2 regions of the Anoxybacillus suryakundensis genome follow, and region 2 is predicted to be linked to the other one. Evidence: a T-box and tRNA genes for the amino acid it is inferred to sense, from the RefSeq annotation. Region 2 holds a T-box; the other holds one or more tRNA genes.
The links. The T-box of region 2 lies ahead of pheS (phenylalanine--tRNA ligase subunit alpha). A T-box ahead of a tRNA ligase gene usually reads a tRNA of that ligase, here a tRNA-Phe.

Region 1 (7,787 bases), on a different contig from region 2:
TACTGTCGAGCTTAGAAAGCTGCAACAAGTCATTGACAAGACGAATCATTCGTTCTGTCTCATTTTGCGTCACCTCAATAAACCTCGGCGCAATCTCCTCATCTCTCCATGCTCCATCTGCAAGCGCCTCTAAATAACTGCGCATCGTTGTTAGGGGCGTTCGCAATTCATGCGAAACATTCGCTACAAACTCTCGACGATCACGATCAATTTTTTCGTGTTCCGTAATGTCATGCAACACAACAATTAATCCGTTCACAAATCCCTTTTCTTTTTGAATCACAGATAAAGAGGCACGTAAAATGTACATTTCCTCGTCTGTACTAAAATCTAAAATTAATGTTTCACGTTCTTCAATTAACGTTTCGAACGTATATTGTTCATCTAGCCCTAATACCGTCACAATCGGTGCAGAAAGCACTGTTTCACGTGAAACATTTAAGATATTTAGCGCAGCATCGTTAATTAAAATGATTCGTCCTTTTCTATCTGTTGCAATCACACCATCTGTCATGTGCGTCAATACCGATTCTAATTTACGACGCTCTCCTTCTGTCGTTGCTTGCGCTTCTTGCAATTTTTTCGTTAAGTTGTTAAAGCTAAGCGCAAGCTGTCCAATTTCATCGTATCCATATACTTTTACTTTTCGGGAAAAATTCCCTTTCGCCATTGCCAATGCTTGTTTACGCATATCTGAAATCGGGCGTGTGATGGTCTGTGCCAACAAAATGCCTAACAATGCAGTAATGGCTAAAGCAATGCCTGTTCCTGTCGCTAAAATATTATTAATTTGCCTCATTTGCGCAAAAACATTTTCCATCGAAGCAATGACATAAATTGCCCCTTTAATTTCATTTTTCACCTTAATAGGCGTAGAAGAAATATACATACGATGACCTGTTTTTGGATCAACAAGCATTTTTTCTGTCATTTCGCCCGCAACTAATGTTCGTTTAATTAGTAAATCTGTCGTCCGCTTTCCTACAATATTTTGATTATATGGGTTCGATGTTCCTAATACTTTACTTTTATGATCAATGACGCGCACTTCAGAAATATCTTGTGAAACAAAATCTTGTAAAATAGTCCGAATTTCTTCTTCGAGTGTAGGGCTTTTTTTATCACGTTCTTTGTTCATTTCTTGTTCAATATTATAAGCAAGTAAAATAACGCGCTCATTTAATGAGTTTTTAAAAGTTTCAACAAGTTGCGCTTCCAATTGGCGCACGAAATAAGCCCCGATAATTTGCATCGCAATTAAAATAAGCAAAATGTAAATCAAGGCAAATTTCACGTGAATCGATTGAAATATACTTACCTTCCTCATGTGGTTACTCCTGTTCCGGATTTCGCAAATAATATCCTACCCCACGTCTTGTCACAATCCATGTCGGGTGCGAAGGGTTATCTTCGATTTTTTCACGCAAACGTCGCACAGTTACATCAACGGTGCGCACATCACCAAAATAGTCGTATCCCCATACCGTTTGCAGTAAGTGTTCACGCGTCATCACTTGTCCAATATGCTTTGCTAAATAGTGAAGAAGTTCAAATTCCCGATGTGTTAGCTCAATCTGCTCTCCTCGTTTCGATACAGTATAAGCATCTGGATGAATGGTGAGCGAGCCTATTTTTATTTCACTCATTTCTTTTACATCTTGTTCTTGTCTTTGTTGGTGACGCCGTAAATTAGCTTTGACACGCGCTAGCAGTTCACGTGTGCTAAATGGTTTCGTAACGTAATCGTCTGCGCCAAGTTCTAGCCCGAGAACTTTATCAATTTCGGAGTCTTTTGCTGTTAGCATAATTATGGGCATATCATATTTTTTACGAATTTCTCGACATACTTCCATTCCATCTTTTTGAGGTAGCATAATATCTAATAAAATTAAATCGGGTTGAATGTCTTCCACTTTTTGCAGTGCTTCCACACCGTCATATGCACAATGTACGTCGTATCCTTCTTTTCTTAAATTAAACTGTAAAATATCAGCAATCGGTTTTTCATCATCAACAACTAAAATTTTTTTCTCCATGTATATTCACTCCCCCAACAGGCATATTTACATATAGTGTACCATGTCACCATTATAAAACAAAAAAAGCATAGACACATATACGTATCTATGCTTACATACAAGTGGCTCGGGACGGAATCGAACCGCCGACACAAGGATTTTCAGTCCTTTGCTCTACCGACTGAGCTACCGAGCCATATAAAATAACCAATTTACTACCATTCATTTGTTCGAAACATAAACGTCCTTCGTCCCGCTCTCAGCTTGTTTACTCAAGATGTGACTCGAGCGGTACGCTGTAGCTTCTCAAAGAAACTTATTCACTCGTGCTCTACCGACTGTGTCCCTTCCTCTACTTGTTTATTCAAAGAAGGGTGATGCGTCGGGACAACTCGTAGCTCGACACTGACGCCTTGACTTGTAGCTACCGAGCCATATGTATAACTAACTTCCCAATTTTTATCGCATTGCTATTTCAATAAAAATGGCGGTTCCGACGGGATTCGAACCCGCGATCTCCTGCGTGACAGGCAGGCATGTTAACCCCTACACCACGGAACCGCATCCAAAAGACATTTATTATTTTACTATATAAGTAACAATAAAACAATAGTTTTTTAAAAATACGTCGATGATTTGCTCATCGACGTATTTTTTATGCATACACATTGCGGACAACATTTGTTTGAGAACGGTCTGGTCCAACCGAGAAAATAGAAAGCGGAATACCTGTTAATTGCGAAATGCGCTCGACGTAACGGCGTGCGTTCGTTGGAAGCTCATCTAAACTTTTGACACCTGTAATATCTTCCGTCCATCCCGGCAATTCTTCATACACCGGCTCACATTCCGCCAACACTTTTAAGTTCGCAGGGAACTCCTCGATGATTTGTCCTTTGTAACGGTAAGCAACACAAATTTTTAACGTTTCAATACCTGTTAACACGTCAATCGAGTTTAATGATAAATCTGTAATACCACTAACGCGACGTGCATGACGAACAACAACGCTATCAAACCAACCAACACGGCGTGGACGTCCCGTTGTCGTTCCGTATTCACGCCCTACTTCGCGAATACGATCACCAATTTCATTGTTTAACTCCGTTGGAAATGGACCATCACCGACACGTGTTGTATATGCTTTAGCTACCCCAACAACATGTTTAATTTTTGTCGGACCAACACCAGCCCCAATCGTAACCCCGCCAGCAACAGGATTTGACGATGTAACAAACGGATACGTACCTTGGTCGATATCTAACATGACGCCTTGGGCACCTTCAAATAAAACACGGCGTCCTTCGTCAAGCGCATCATTTAATACAACAGATGTGTCACAAACGTACTTTGCGATTTGCTGTCCATACTCGTAATATTCATCAAGAATGTGTTCTAACTTAAATCCTTCTACACCGTACACTTTTTCAAAAAGCATGTTTTTCTCTGCTAGATTGCGAGCTAATTTTTCTTCAAATACTTCACGATCAAGCAAATCTGCGATTCGGATACCGACACGCGCTGCTTTGTCCATATAAGCAGGGCCAATTCCTTTTTTCGTCGTTCCGATTTTATTCGCCCCTTTTCTTTCTTCTTCTACTTCATCAAGCTTTAAGTGATAAGGCAAAATTACATGTGCGCGATTGCTAATGCGTAAATTTTCCGTACTTACGCCACGCTCGTGTAAATATGCTAATTCTTGTACGAGCGCTTTCGGATCGACAACCATCCCATTTCCAATGACACAAATTTTATCTTTATAAAAAATGCCAGAAGGGATTAAATGTAATTTATACTTTTCGCCGTTAAATACAATCGTATGTCCGGCGTTATTTCCACCTTGATATCGTGCAATGACTTCTGCATGTTGTGATAAAAAATCTGTAATTTTTCCTTTTCCCTCATCGCCCCATTGTGTTCCAACAACAACAACTGAAGACATAGCGAGCACCTCCGCTTCATCAATTCCAAACATAGTAAGTGTACCAAATCAACTATGAAAAATCAATAAAAAACCGAACATTTATGTGTTTACTCTTTATTTTTATTCGTATAAATTACGCTCCCGGCGGAACGTTTGCATCATCGAAGCGGCGCTCTAAGTTGACAAACTTGTTATACTCTTTTACGAAAGCAAGTTGTACTGTACCAACAGGGCCGTTCCGTTGTTTTGCAATAATAATTTCAATGATGTTTTTGTTTTCTGATTCTTTATCGTAATAATCATCACGATATAAAAAAGCAACAATATCCGCGTCTTGTTCAATACTCCCCGATTCGCGTAAGTCAGACATCATCGGACGTTTATCTTGACGTTGCTCGACACTACGTGAAAGCTGGGATAAAGCAATGACAGGGACATCTAATTCACGAGCTAACGCTTTTAGCGAGCGGGAAATTTCTGATACTTCTTGTTGACGATTTTCACGATTGCGTCCACTTCCTTGAATGAGCTGCAAGTAATCGATTAATATCATACCAAGTCCTTGTTCTTGTTTTAGGCGACGACATTTGGCACGAATTTCACTAACACGAATGTTCGGTGTATCGTCAATAAAAATACCGGCATTTGACAGACTTCCCATCGCCATCGTTAACTTTCCCCAATCTTCTGGCGTCAGTTTACCGGTTCGTAAGCTTTGAGCGTTAATGTTCCCTTCTGCGCAAAGCATACGCATGACGAGTTGTTGCGCTCCCATTTCCAAGCTAAAAATTGCCACATTCTCACCCGTGCGCGTCGCTACATTTTGAGCAATATTTAATGCAAATGCTGTTTTTCCAACAGACGGACGAGCGGCAACAATAATAAAATCACTTCGTTGAAATCCTGCTGTCATCCGATCAAGTTCAATAAACCCTGTTGGAATCCCGGTAATTTCACCTTTCCGATTATGGAGCATTTCGATGTTGTCGTATGCTTGAACAAGCACATCTTTTATATTTTGGAATCCGCTCGTATTTTTCCGTTGAGATACTTCTAAAATTTTTCGCTCAGCTTCATTTAACACATCTTCTACTTCATCTTCACGCGTATAGCCGTCTTGAGCAATGGATGTAGCCGTACGAATTAAACGGCGCAAAATAGATTTTTCTTCTACAATTTTTGCGTAATAATGCACATTGGCCGCTGTTGGAACGGCATTTGCAAGCTCCGTTAAATACGAAACGCCCCCTATTTCTTCGAGCGCGTTTGCATCTGCCAATTCCGATGTAACCGTCACGAGATCAACGGGCTCACCACGATCAGATAGTTGTAACATCGTTCGGAAAATTTTTTGATGGGCTGCTCGATAAAAATCTTCGGGAATTAATATTTCTGAAGCGGTTGTGAGCGCGGATGGCTCTAATAAAATCGCCCCGAGTACAGCTTGTTCAGCTTCAATATTTTGTGGGGGGAGTCGATCAGCAAATACGTCGTTCATGTACGATCACCATCCTTTCTCATAAGAAAAATGTGATTATATGCACGGAAAACATCCGGCATAAAATCACATTTCATTACTTTTGTTCTTGTACATGTACTTTTAATGTCGCAGTTACTTCTGGATGAAGCTTGATCGGTACGTTTGTATAGCCAAGCGCTCGAATCGCATCATCTAGTTCAATTTTACGTTTGTCAATCTTAATGTCATGTTGTTGCTGAAGTGCCTCTGCAATTTGCTTGCTTGTAATCGAGCCGAATAAACGACCTCCTTCACCAGCTTTTGCAAATAATTCAACTGTCAACGTATCAATTTTTTCCTTTAATTGCTTTGCACGAGCTAGTTCTTCTTCAGCTTCTTTCTTTTGTTTATTTTTTTGCGCTTCTAATGCTTTCAAGTTGGCTGGTGTTGCTTCAATAGCAAGTCCTTGTTTAAATAAAAAGTTTTGCGCATAACCATCAGCAACGTTTTTTACTTCTCCCTTTTTCCCTTTTCCTTTCACATCTTTTAAGAAAATGACTTTCATGTTTTTGTACCTCCCTCAATATATTCTCGAATTGCTGCCTTCAATCGTTTTTCTGCTTCGTCAATTGTTACATTAGCAAGCTGAGTGGCCGCATTCGTTAAATGACCGCCACCATCAAGCTTTTCCATAATTAACTGCACGTTTACATCTCCTAATGACCGGGCGCTAATTCCAATCGTTTGATCATTTCGTTTTGAAATGACAAACGACGCAACAACACCATGTAAAGACAGTAGCGTATCCGCTGCTTGAGCAATTAATACAGGATCATATGTTTCATTAGCACTTCCTTTTGCAATTGCGAAACCATGTTCATCAATGATAGCGTTCTCAATTATTTTAGCACGTTTGATGTAATGCTCAATATTTTCTTTTAACAGTTTTTGGACAAGCGTCGTATCTGCTCCTTGGGCACGTAAATATGAAGCGGCATCAAACGTTCTTGACCCTGTGCGTAATGTGAAACTTTTCGTATCAACAACAATACCAGCTAATAAAGCTGTCGCCTCAAGCATAGACAACTTCAAACGCTTTGGTTGATATTCTAACAATTCCGTCACTAGTTCTGACGTAGATGATGCATATGGCTCCATATAAACGAGAATCGGGTCTTGAATAAACTCTTCTCCGCGACGATGATGATCGATCACTACAACTCGATCTAATCGCAACAATAACCTTTCTTCAATAACGAGCGAAGGTTTATGCGTATCTACGACAACAAGTAACGTATCTTCTGTCGCCAACTCTAATGCTTGCTCAGGAGAAATAAATCGCGACCACAATTCCGTCTGTTTTTTCACTTCCTCAATCAATCGCTGTACACCAGAGTCAATACGGTTTGTATCAATTACAATAAACGCTTCTTTTTGATTTATTTGAGCCACTTTTAAAATACCGATAGCTGAACCGATAGCATCCATATCGGGATATTTATGCCCCATAATAAACACTTGCTCACTTTCTAAAATGAGCTCTTTTAACGCATGCGATATAACGCGAGCTCTAACCCTTGTCCGTTTTTCCATCGGATTCGTTTTTCCACCATAAAATTTTACTTTACCGTTCGGTTGTTTAATCGCGACCTGGTCACCGCCCCGTCCAAGCGCTAAATCTAGACTAGACTGCGCTAACACCCCGAGTTCTGGTAAAGACGGAGAGTTTGTTCCTATTCCGATACTTAACGTTAGTGGCACATGATTTTTCGCTGTTTGTTCACGCACTTCATCTAGAATAGAAAATTTATTTTTTTCTAGTTGCTGTAAAATATATTCGTTTAACACAGCCACAAATCGATCTGACGACGTACGCTTTAAAAATAAACCGTATTCACTCGCCCATCGATTTAAAATGGACGTCACTTGACTGTTGAGCTGACTCTTCGTTTGGTCATCCATTCCTTGCGTCACATCGTCGTAATTATCAAGAAAAATGACGCCTAATACGATTTTTTCTTGCTCGTATTTTTTTTCCAATTCTGCTTGTTCCGTAATATCAAAAAAGTAAAGCAATCGCTCTTCTCGGCGAATGATTACTTTAAACGTTCGATCGTGAAATGTGATGACTTCTTCCGTTGCCTCTGTTTTCATAAGTGGAACAAGTTGTTCAGCAACATCATATAATGATTGTCCAACTAGCGTATCCACTCCAAAACAAGAAGATAAAAAAGAGTTTGTCCACTCAATTTCTAACTCCTCATTAATGAGCATAATGCCAATTGGCATCCCCATTAAAGCTTCTTCCCCAACTTTTTTTATTCGGTAAGAGAGAGTGGAAATGTAGTCTTCAATTTCTTCTTGTGCAACTTTATACGATCGAAAG
Region 2 (7,787 bases):
TCTTTTGCTTTGTTATCACTTACTACCCAATAGAACCATTAGCATTGCAATAAAATTCTATACTTGTGGAAATCGTATATGTCGCACCATTATAGGAATATTTTCCTGACACTGTAATGACATATGTGCGACCACCATCAATTAATTCCGCATTATATCCTGTCTGTATCCATGTTCCACTACCAGATGCTTTCGAGGAGATCGATTTAACTCCCGAAAACAGTTGTCTTTTGTGAACATCACTATACTGAGTTTCAAAAGTTCCTGTCACATACAAAGTTTGAACTGTTTGTCCAACTTGGATTGTTGTTGTCTTTGTCTTTGATGCAATCGATTGAGGAGTAACCGTCCCCGATTCTTTTATCCCCTTTTGATTGGAATTTGCTAATGAATCTTTTCCTATGCCAAATAAAATTCCTCCAACAAGTATTACCGTTACTGCTATGCTTACAAATTGACGAATCATTTTAAAAATTCCTCCTTTCGTTTTGATAGTTTGATTATACTTCACTTTTTTCCATTATTCACCGCCAACTTGCTGTCGAACCCCGCCATTTTTTGACGGTGTGCCCGCCAATTTTGGCGGACTAGACAAAAAAACGCCCCCACCGATCCGCCAAGGACATAAAAACCCCCATCCAATGCCCGTGCATCAGATAGGGGTTTCGTTTTACCCGCGCAATGTGGCGCCGAATTGTTGTTCGACCGCTTTGATCACTTGTTCGTGAACGTTTGTTACTTCTTCATCTGTTAATGTCCGCTCTGGGTCGTAGTAACGAAGCGAGAAGGCGATCGATTTTTTTCCTTCTGGGAGGCGGTCGCCTTTGTAAACGTCGAAAATCGTTACTTCTTTTAATAGCTCTCCGCCTGCTTCAATAATTGCTCGCTCGAGGTCACCTGCTACGATATGCTCATCAACGACAAGGGCAATGTCGCGCGTAATCGATGGGAAGCGTGGAATCGCTGTATAGCGAATATCATCTACTTCCGCTTTTAATAAAGCTTCAAGGTCTAGCTCAAATACATACGTTTCTTTCAAATCAAATTGCTTTTGCACGATCGGATGTAGCTGACCGATAAAGCCAATTGTTTTGCCGTCTAGCAACATATCGGCTGTACGTCCTGGATGAAGGTACTCGCGTTTTGCTTGCTTGTATTCGATGCGGCTCTCTAATCCTAGCAACGCAAACAAGCCATCTACAATGCCTTTTACGACATAAAAATCAACTGCTTTTTTCTCTCCTTGCCATAAATGGGCATGCCATACGCCTGTCAGAACGCCTGCGAGACGTTCTTTTTCGTTCGGCAGTTCATGTTCGCCGTTAGCTAAGTATACCGAGCCGATTTCATATAGCGCGACGTTTTCGACTTGGCGAGCGCGGTTGTAGCTTGCCGCCTCTAGCAAGTGCGGCACTAAACTTTGCCGCAAGACGCTGCGTTCTTCACTCATTGGAAGAGCGAGATGGATCGGTTCCGCCGTTTCAAGCGCAAACATCGTCGCTTTTGCTTCGTTTGTGAGCGAGTACGTAATCGCTTGGAACAAGCCCGCATCTTCTAAATAACGGCGCACGTGGCGGCGCTTTGCTTGATATGGTGTGAGTTTTCCTGGCTTTGCCTCGCCGATCGGTAATGTTGCTGGTAAATGGTCGTATCCATATAAACGCGCCACTTCTTCGATGATGTCTTCTTCAATTGTAATATCTGCACGACGTGACGGAACAGTAATCGTAAACGTACCGTCATGTTCTGTAAATGTAAATTGCAAGTTCGTCAAAATGCCTGCGACTTCTTCTTTCGTAATTGTTGTGCCAAGCACGCGATTGATACGATCTAACGTAATCGTAACGACGACTTCTTTTTTTGTTAGCGTGTTGACTTCGACAACACCACCAACGATTTCCCCGCCAGCATATTCCGCCATCAATGCCGCTGCACGATCAAGCGCTTCTTTCGTGCGCGCAGGATCAATTCCTTTTTCAAACCGTGTGCTCGACTCGCTGCGCAATCCGTGATCTTTGACCGCTTGGCGAATCGTCGCCCCGTTAAAATATGCCGCTTCAATAAATACGTTTATTGTTTCATCACATACTTCCGAGTTCGCACCGCCCATCACACCAGCTAAAGCGACAGGCTCTTTCCCGTTTGTAATGACGAGATGCTCTTCTGTCAGCGTGCGCTCTACATCATCAAGCGTCACGATCGTTTCACCGGCTTTTGCGCGGCGAACGACGATTTCTTTTGAACCGAGCCGGTCGTAGTCAAACGCATGAAGCGGCTGACCGTATTCAAGTAAAATGTAGTTCGTAATATCAACGACATTGTTGTGCGGTCGAATGCCGGCCGCCATTAAGCGCGCTTGCATCCAAAGCGGCGACGGACCGATTTTCACATGTTTCACGATGCGCCCCGCATATAGCGGATTGTCTTCTGGTGCATCGACACGTACAGAAATATAGTTATGAACGTTTTCATCGTTTTCCTGTAGCTCGATGGTTGAGAGTTTTACACTTCTTCCTAAAATCGCTGCCACTTCATAAGCGACGCCAATCATGCTTAAACAATCGGCACGGTTTGGCGTTAAGCTAAGTTCTAACACTTCGTCATCTAAGTAAAGTAGTTCTAACGCATCAGCTCCGACTGGTGCATCGCTTGGGAAAACGAAAATGCCATCGGCGTATTCTTTCGGTACTAATTTTGACTCGACGCCAAGTTCTTGTAACGAACAAATCATGCCGTTCGATTCTTCCCCGCGCAGTTTTGCGCGTTTAATTTTAAAGTTGCCAGGCAATACGGCACCAACTTTAGCAACGGCAACCTTTTGTCCTTTTGCGACGTTCGGCGCCCCGCAAATAATTTGCACCGGCTCTCCTTCACCAATATCGACGAAACATTTACTTAATTTATCGGCGTTCGGATGTTGTTCACGCTCAAGTACATGTCCGATGACGACACCTTGTATTCCTTTATTGCGCACCTCGACGCTTTCTACTTCAATGCCTGCTTTCGTGATGCGATCGGCTAATTCTTTTGCGGTAATGCCTGCTAAATCAACGTATTCCTGTAGCCATTTATATGAAACAAACATCGTTCCAACCTCCCTTTACACCCGATTAAATTGTTGCAAGAAACGAACATCGTTTTGATAAAAATGACGGATGTCGTCAATGCCGTACTTCAACATCGCAATGCGCTCCGGACCCATACCGAACGCAAAGCCGGTATATTTTTTCGAATCAAATCCTGCCATTTCGAGCACGTTCGGATGAACCATCCCTGCCCCTAAAATTTCAATCCAACCTGTTCCTTTACATACGTTGCAGCCGTGCCCGCCGCAATTAAAACATGAAACGTCGACTTCAACAGACGGTTCTGTAAATGGGAAAAAGCTTGGGCGGAAGCGAATGTCGCGATCTTCACCAAACATTTTGCGCGCAAATTCACGTAACGTTCCTTTTAAATCGCTCATGCGAATGTTTTCGTCTACAACAAGCCCTTCAATTTGTGTAAATTGATGGGAATGTGTTGCGTCATCGTTGTCGCGGCGATACACTTTTCCTGGGCAAATGATTTTTACAGGACCGCGCCCTTGATGTTTTTCCATCGTTCTTGCTTGCACTGGTGACGTATGCGTGCGCAATAAAATTTCCTCTGTTATATAAAATGAATCTTGCATATCACGCGCCGGATGACCTTTTGGCAAATTGAGCGCTTCAAAGTTGTAATAATCTTGTTCTACTTCTGGACCTTCAGCAATCGTATAGCCCATGCCAATAAATAAATCTTCAATTTCTTCAATGACACGCGTTAACGGATGATGGTTGCCGCGTCTAATCGGGCGCCCTGGAAGTGTGACATCAATTGCCTCCGCCACTAGTTTTTTCTCAACTTCTTCTTGTTCGAGCTTTGCTTGCTTTGCTTCTAACGCTCGTTGAATCGCTTCACGCACGTCGTTGACAAGCGCTCCCATAATTGGACGTTCTTCAGGCGACAGCGCCCCCATCCCGCGCAGCACTTCCGTAATTGGTCCTTTTTTGCCGAGATATGCCACACGCACATCATTGAGCGCTTTTAAATCGTTTGCCTGTTCAATTTTTTCAAGTGCTTCTTGTTGAAGCTGTTGTAACCGCTCTTTCATGAAATACCCTCCCTTATTATGTATAAAAATAAAAAACTCGCCCCTTAAGTAAGGGACGAGTGCACTCGCGGTACCACCCTTGTTAGCTATACAATAAGCATAGCTCACTCCATTCAGATAACGGTCTACACCGGAACGCCTTTACATTTTGCATGCGCAAAATGGTCCAAGCGCCAACTCCCGAGGTGAATTCACTTGCTTCAACCATAAAAACGCTCGCAGTCTATGGCGTTTTCTCCCTGAATGGCGATCGGCAAGCTACTCTTCTCGATCATCGTTTTTTGTATGATGAAATTCTTCATTTATTATAAGCAAATAGACAATAAGGTGCAAGGTGATGATACAAACATATGTTTATTTTTTCTGCAAATGGTAAAGCAAAATTCCTGTTGCAACGGCTACGTTTAACGATTCTGCCTTCCCGTAAATCGGCACATATAAGTTTGTTGTCGTCTGTTGCAGCCACTTATCGTTTACTCCGCTTCCTTCATTTCCAACAATTAATGCAAACGATGAAGAAGGAGATACAGAACGGTAGTCTACCCCATTTTGAAGCGATGTTCCATAAATAGGGATATGCTTGTTTTGAAAGCGGGCGATCCATTGCCCAATATCTCCTTTTATAACAGGGAAATGAAACAACGAACCTTGCGTAGCACGAATCACTTTTGCATTGTATATATCTGCGCTTCCTTCTCCGACAACAACAGCGTCTATTCCAGCGGCATCTGCCGTGCGAATGATCGTCCCTACATTCCCCGGATCTTGTACGGCATCAATGAACAATGCCGTTTGTATATCATCAATGTTCCAATGCAGTTGTTTACATACCGCTGCGATGCCTTGCGGTGTTTCTGTATCGCTAATCGCTTTGATCACATCGTCGGTCACAATCGTCATCGGAATATCGGCAATGTCCCAGCTTGCTGGGATGACCGCATGCTCCGCAACAATCAGTTCTTCGATATGAACGCCACTTTTGACCGCCTCTTCTACTAAATGAAATCCTTCAATGAGAAACAGATCGGTTTTGTCGCGTCCTTTTTTCGTTAAAAGCTTTTTCCATTGCTTCACTCGCTCATTTTTCGGCGATTCAATTCGTTTCACTCGTTGTTCCCCCAATGTTTCGCAATAAATTCATCGCGGCCTGAGGCAGCGCGGTCTTCTTTATAATGTTTCGGATTTTTTTTATGGTAATTTTGATGATAGTCTTCTGCCGGATAAAACGTTGTCGCTGGTAAAATTTCTGTCACGATCGGTTTGGAAAAACGTCCGCTTTCTTCTAATTGCTTTTTCGATTGTTCCGCTAATATTTTTTGTTTTTCGTTATGATAAAAAATCGCTGTTCGATATTGCGGACCACGGTCATGAAATTGCCCACCATCATCCGTCGGATCAATTTGACACCAATACAACTCCAACAATTTTTCGTACGGAAACACATCTGGATCAAACGTAATTTGTACCGCTTCGTAATGTCCTGTCGTTCCTGTTTTCACTTGTTCGTATGTCGGATGTTCCACATGACCGCCTGTGTATCCAGAAACGATGCCATAAATGCCGTCAAGTTCTTCAAACGGAGTGACCATGCACCAAAAACATCCGCCCGCAAATGTTGCTTTTTCCATTTTCCTCTCTCCTCTTTGATGAATAGTAGTTATCATTATAGCAAAAACTACGTACGCAATACATAAAGAATGGAGTGAATCAAATGGACTTTAATTTACGCGGTGCCGTCATGGCAAACGTCGCAAACAGCTCAAAAGACCAGCTTGAACATACGATCGTCGATGCGATTCAACAAGGTGAAGAAAAATATTTACCTGGTCTTGGTGTCTTATTCGAAGCACTATGGAATCACGCAACAGAGGAACAAAAACAATCGATGCTTGCCACATTAGAAGAAGCCGTAAAAAAATAGCCTTCGCGTTGAAGGCTATTTTTTAATCAAACGTAATTTCTTTCACTTTATCTTCATCAAGACGCTTAATGACTTCGACTAATAGTTTAACGGTTTGTTCATAGTCGTCGCGGTGAAGAAGTGCCGCATGGGAGTGAATGTAGCGCGTTGGGATAGAGATCGTTAATGCTGGGACACCACGCATTGTTATATGGATCGCTCCTGCGTCTGTTCCACCGCCTGGCATCGCGTCAAAACGGTATGGAATGTTCATTTCTTCTGCTACGCTAATGACAAATTCACGCAATCCTTTATGAGAAACAAGTGTTGCATCGTATAAAACAATATGCGGCCCGCCGCCGAGTTTCCCCATGGCATCTTTTTCGGATACACCTGGTGTGTCACCAGCGATGCCGACATCTACCGCAAACGCAATATCTGGTTCAATCGCAAAAGCGGATGTTCGAGCCCCGCGCAAGCCTACTTCTTCTTGTACGGTTCCAACACCGTATACGACGTTTGGATGCTCAACATCTTTTAATTGTTTCAACACATCAATAGCAACTGCGCAACCGATGCGGTTATCCCATGCTTTTGCAAGCAACATTTTTTCATTGTTCATCACGGTAAATTCAAAATACGGAACGATCGCATCACCCGGACGTACACCCCATTCGATCGCTTCATCACGGCTCGAAGCCCCGATGTCGATAAACATATCCTTGATTTCTACCGGCTTTCTTCTTGCTTCAGCAGGTAAAATATGTGGCGGTTTTGAACCGATGACGCCTGTAATATCACCTTTTTTCGTTACGATTGTCACTCGCTGAGCAAGCATGACTTGCCCCCACCAGCCTCCGAGCGGTTGGAAGCGAATGAAGCCTTTTTCATCGATTTGCGTCACCATAAAACCTACTTCATCTAAATGGCCAGCAATCATGACTTTCGGCCCATTTGCTTTTCCTACTTTTTTCGCAATTAAGCTACCAAGACGATCCGTTGTCACTTCATCAGCATACGGAGCGATGTACGACTTCATTACTTCGCGCACTTCTCGTTCGTTCCCTGGAACACCTTTCGCATCCGTTAACGCTTTCAACATCGTTAACGTTTCATCTAATTTCTTCACGTATGTCACTCCTCTCTATGTACGCTATTCATTATACTAAACATTTTGACAGTTGTTAATAATTGTGACTTTGTCGCTCATGATTTACTTCGTTTTTTGCGACATACGCTCGTTCGATTTGTTCAGCAGTAAACTGTAGCGCATGACCGAGCTTGGCGTACACGTATACTAATTCGTTATATGCCTCTGCGTCTAACTTCATCCGAAACGTATGAATCGCTTCAAATACGTGTAAAAACTGCTCAACAAGCCGTTCGCTTTCTTGCACGTTCGGCCATTCGATATGCTTATCAAAAGAAAGATCTAGTCCAAGCGATAAAATAAAATGAAGACCGTCTACATATTCTTCTAAAATCGTTTCATCTGCCGCTTTCGGTTTTGAGCTCCAAAATTTAAAACAACGCGTTTCATTTGCTAGCTCCCCTACTTCGACAAGAAGGGCTAACAGTTTACGCTCGACTAAACGTTCGCCGCGCAATCCACGCTCTGTCTCGATTCGCTCATCTAATTGTCGTTGCATAGAAAATAATGTTCGCAAATTCATTTTTTCTCCCCCTCTTATAAAAAATGACCATCCCCTCAAGGGAGAATGGTCATTTCTTTTATTACTTGTTTAAGTTTTC

Region 1: it encodes a tRNA-Phe, which carries the amino acid that the T-box ahead of pheS (phenylalanine--tRNA ligase subunit alpha) is inferred to sense. The anticodon was not compared.

What each region holds. Positions count from the first base shown of each region.
Region 1 is NZ_LIOK01000005.1:149,850-157,636, forward strand. It holds gene walK (cell wall metabolism sensor histidine kinase WalK) at 1-1,327, opposite strand, end outside; gene yycF (response regulator YycF) at 1,332-2,036, opposite strand; tRNA gene ASC42_RS05285 (tRNA-Phe) at 2,142-2,214, opposite strand; tRNA gene ASC42_RS05290 (tRNA-Asp) at 2,504-2,579, opposite strand; gene ASC42_RS05295 (adenylosuccinate synthase) at 2,674-3,960, opposite strand; gene dnaB (replicative DNA helicase) at 4,076-5,440, opposite strand; gene rplI (50S ribosomal protein L9) at 5,517-5,966, opposite strand; gene ASC42_RS05310 (DHH family phosphoesterase) at 5,963-7,787, opposite strand, start outside.
Region 2 is NZ_LIOK01000001.1:81,927-89,713, forward strand. It holds gene ASC42_RS00390 (hypothetical protein) at 23-466, opposite strand; gene pheT (phenylalanine--tRNA ligase subunit beta) at 671-3,085, opposite strand; gene pheS (phenylalanine--tRNA ligase subunit alpha) at 3,101-4,135, opposite strand; T-box leader at 4,184-4,419, opposite strand; gene ASC42_RS00405 (TrmH family RNA methyltransferase) at 4,490-5,242, opposite strand; gene msrA (peptide-methionine (S)-S-oxide reductase MsrA) at 5,239-5,763, opposite strand; gene sspI (small acid-soluble spore protein SspI) at 5,847-6,056, shown strand; gene ASC42_RS00420 (M42 family metallopeptidase) at 6,079-7,164, opposite strand; gene ASC42_RS00425 (dUTP diphosphatase) at 7,220-7,708, opposite strand; gene rplT (50S ribosomal protein L20) at 7,770-7,787, opposite strand, start outside.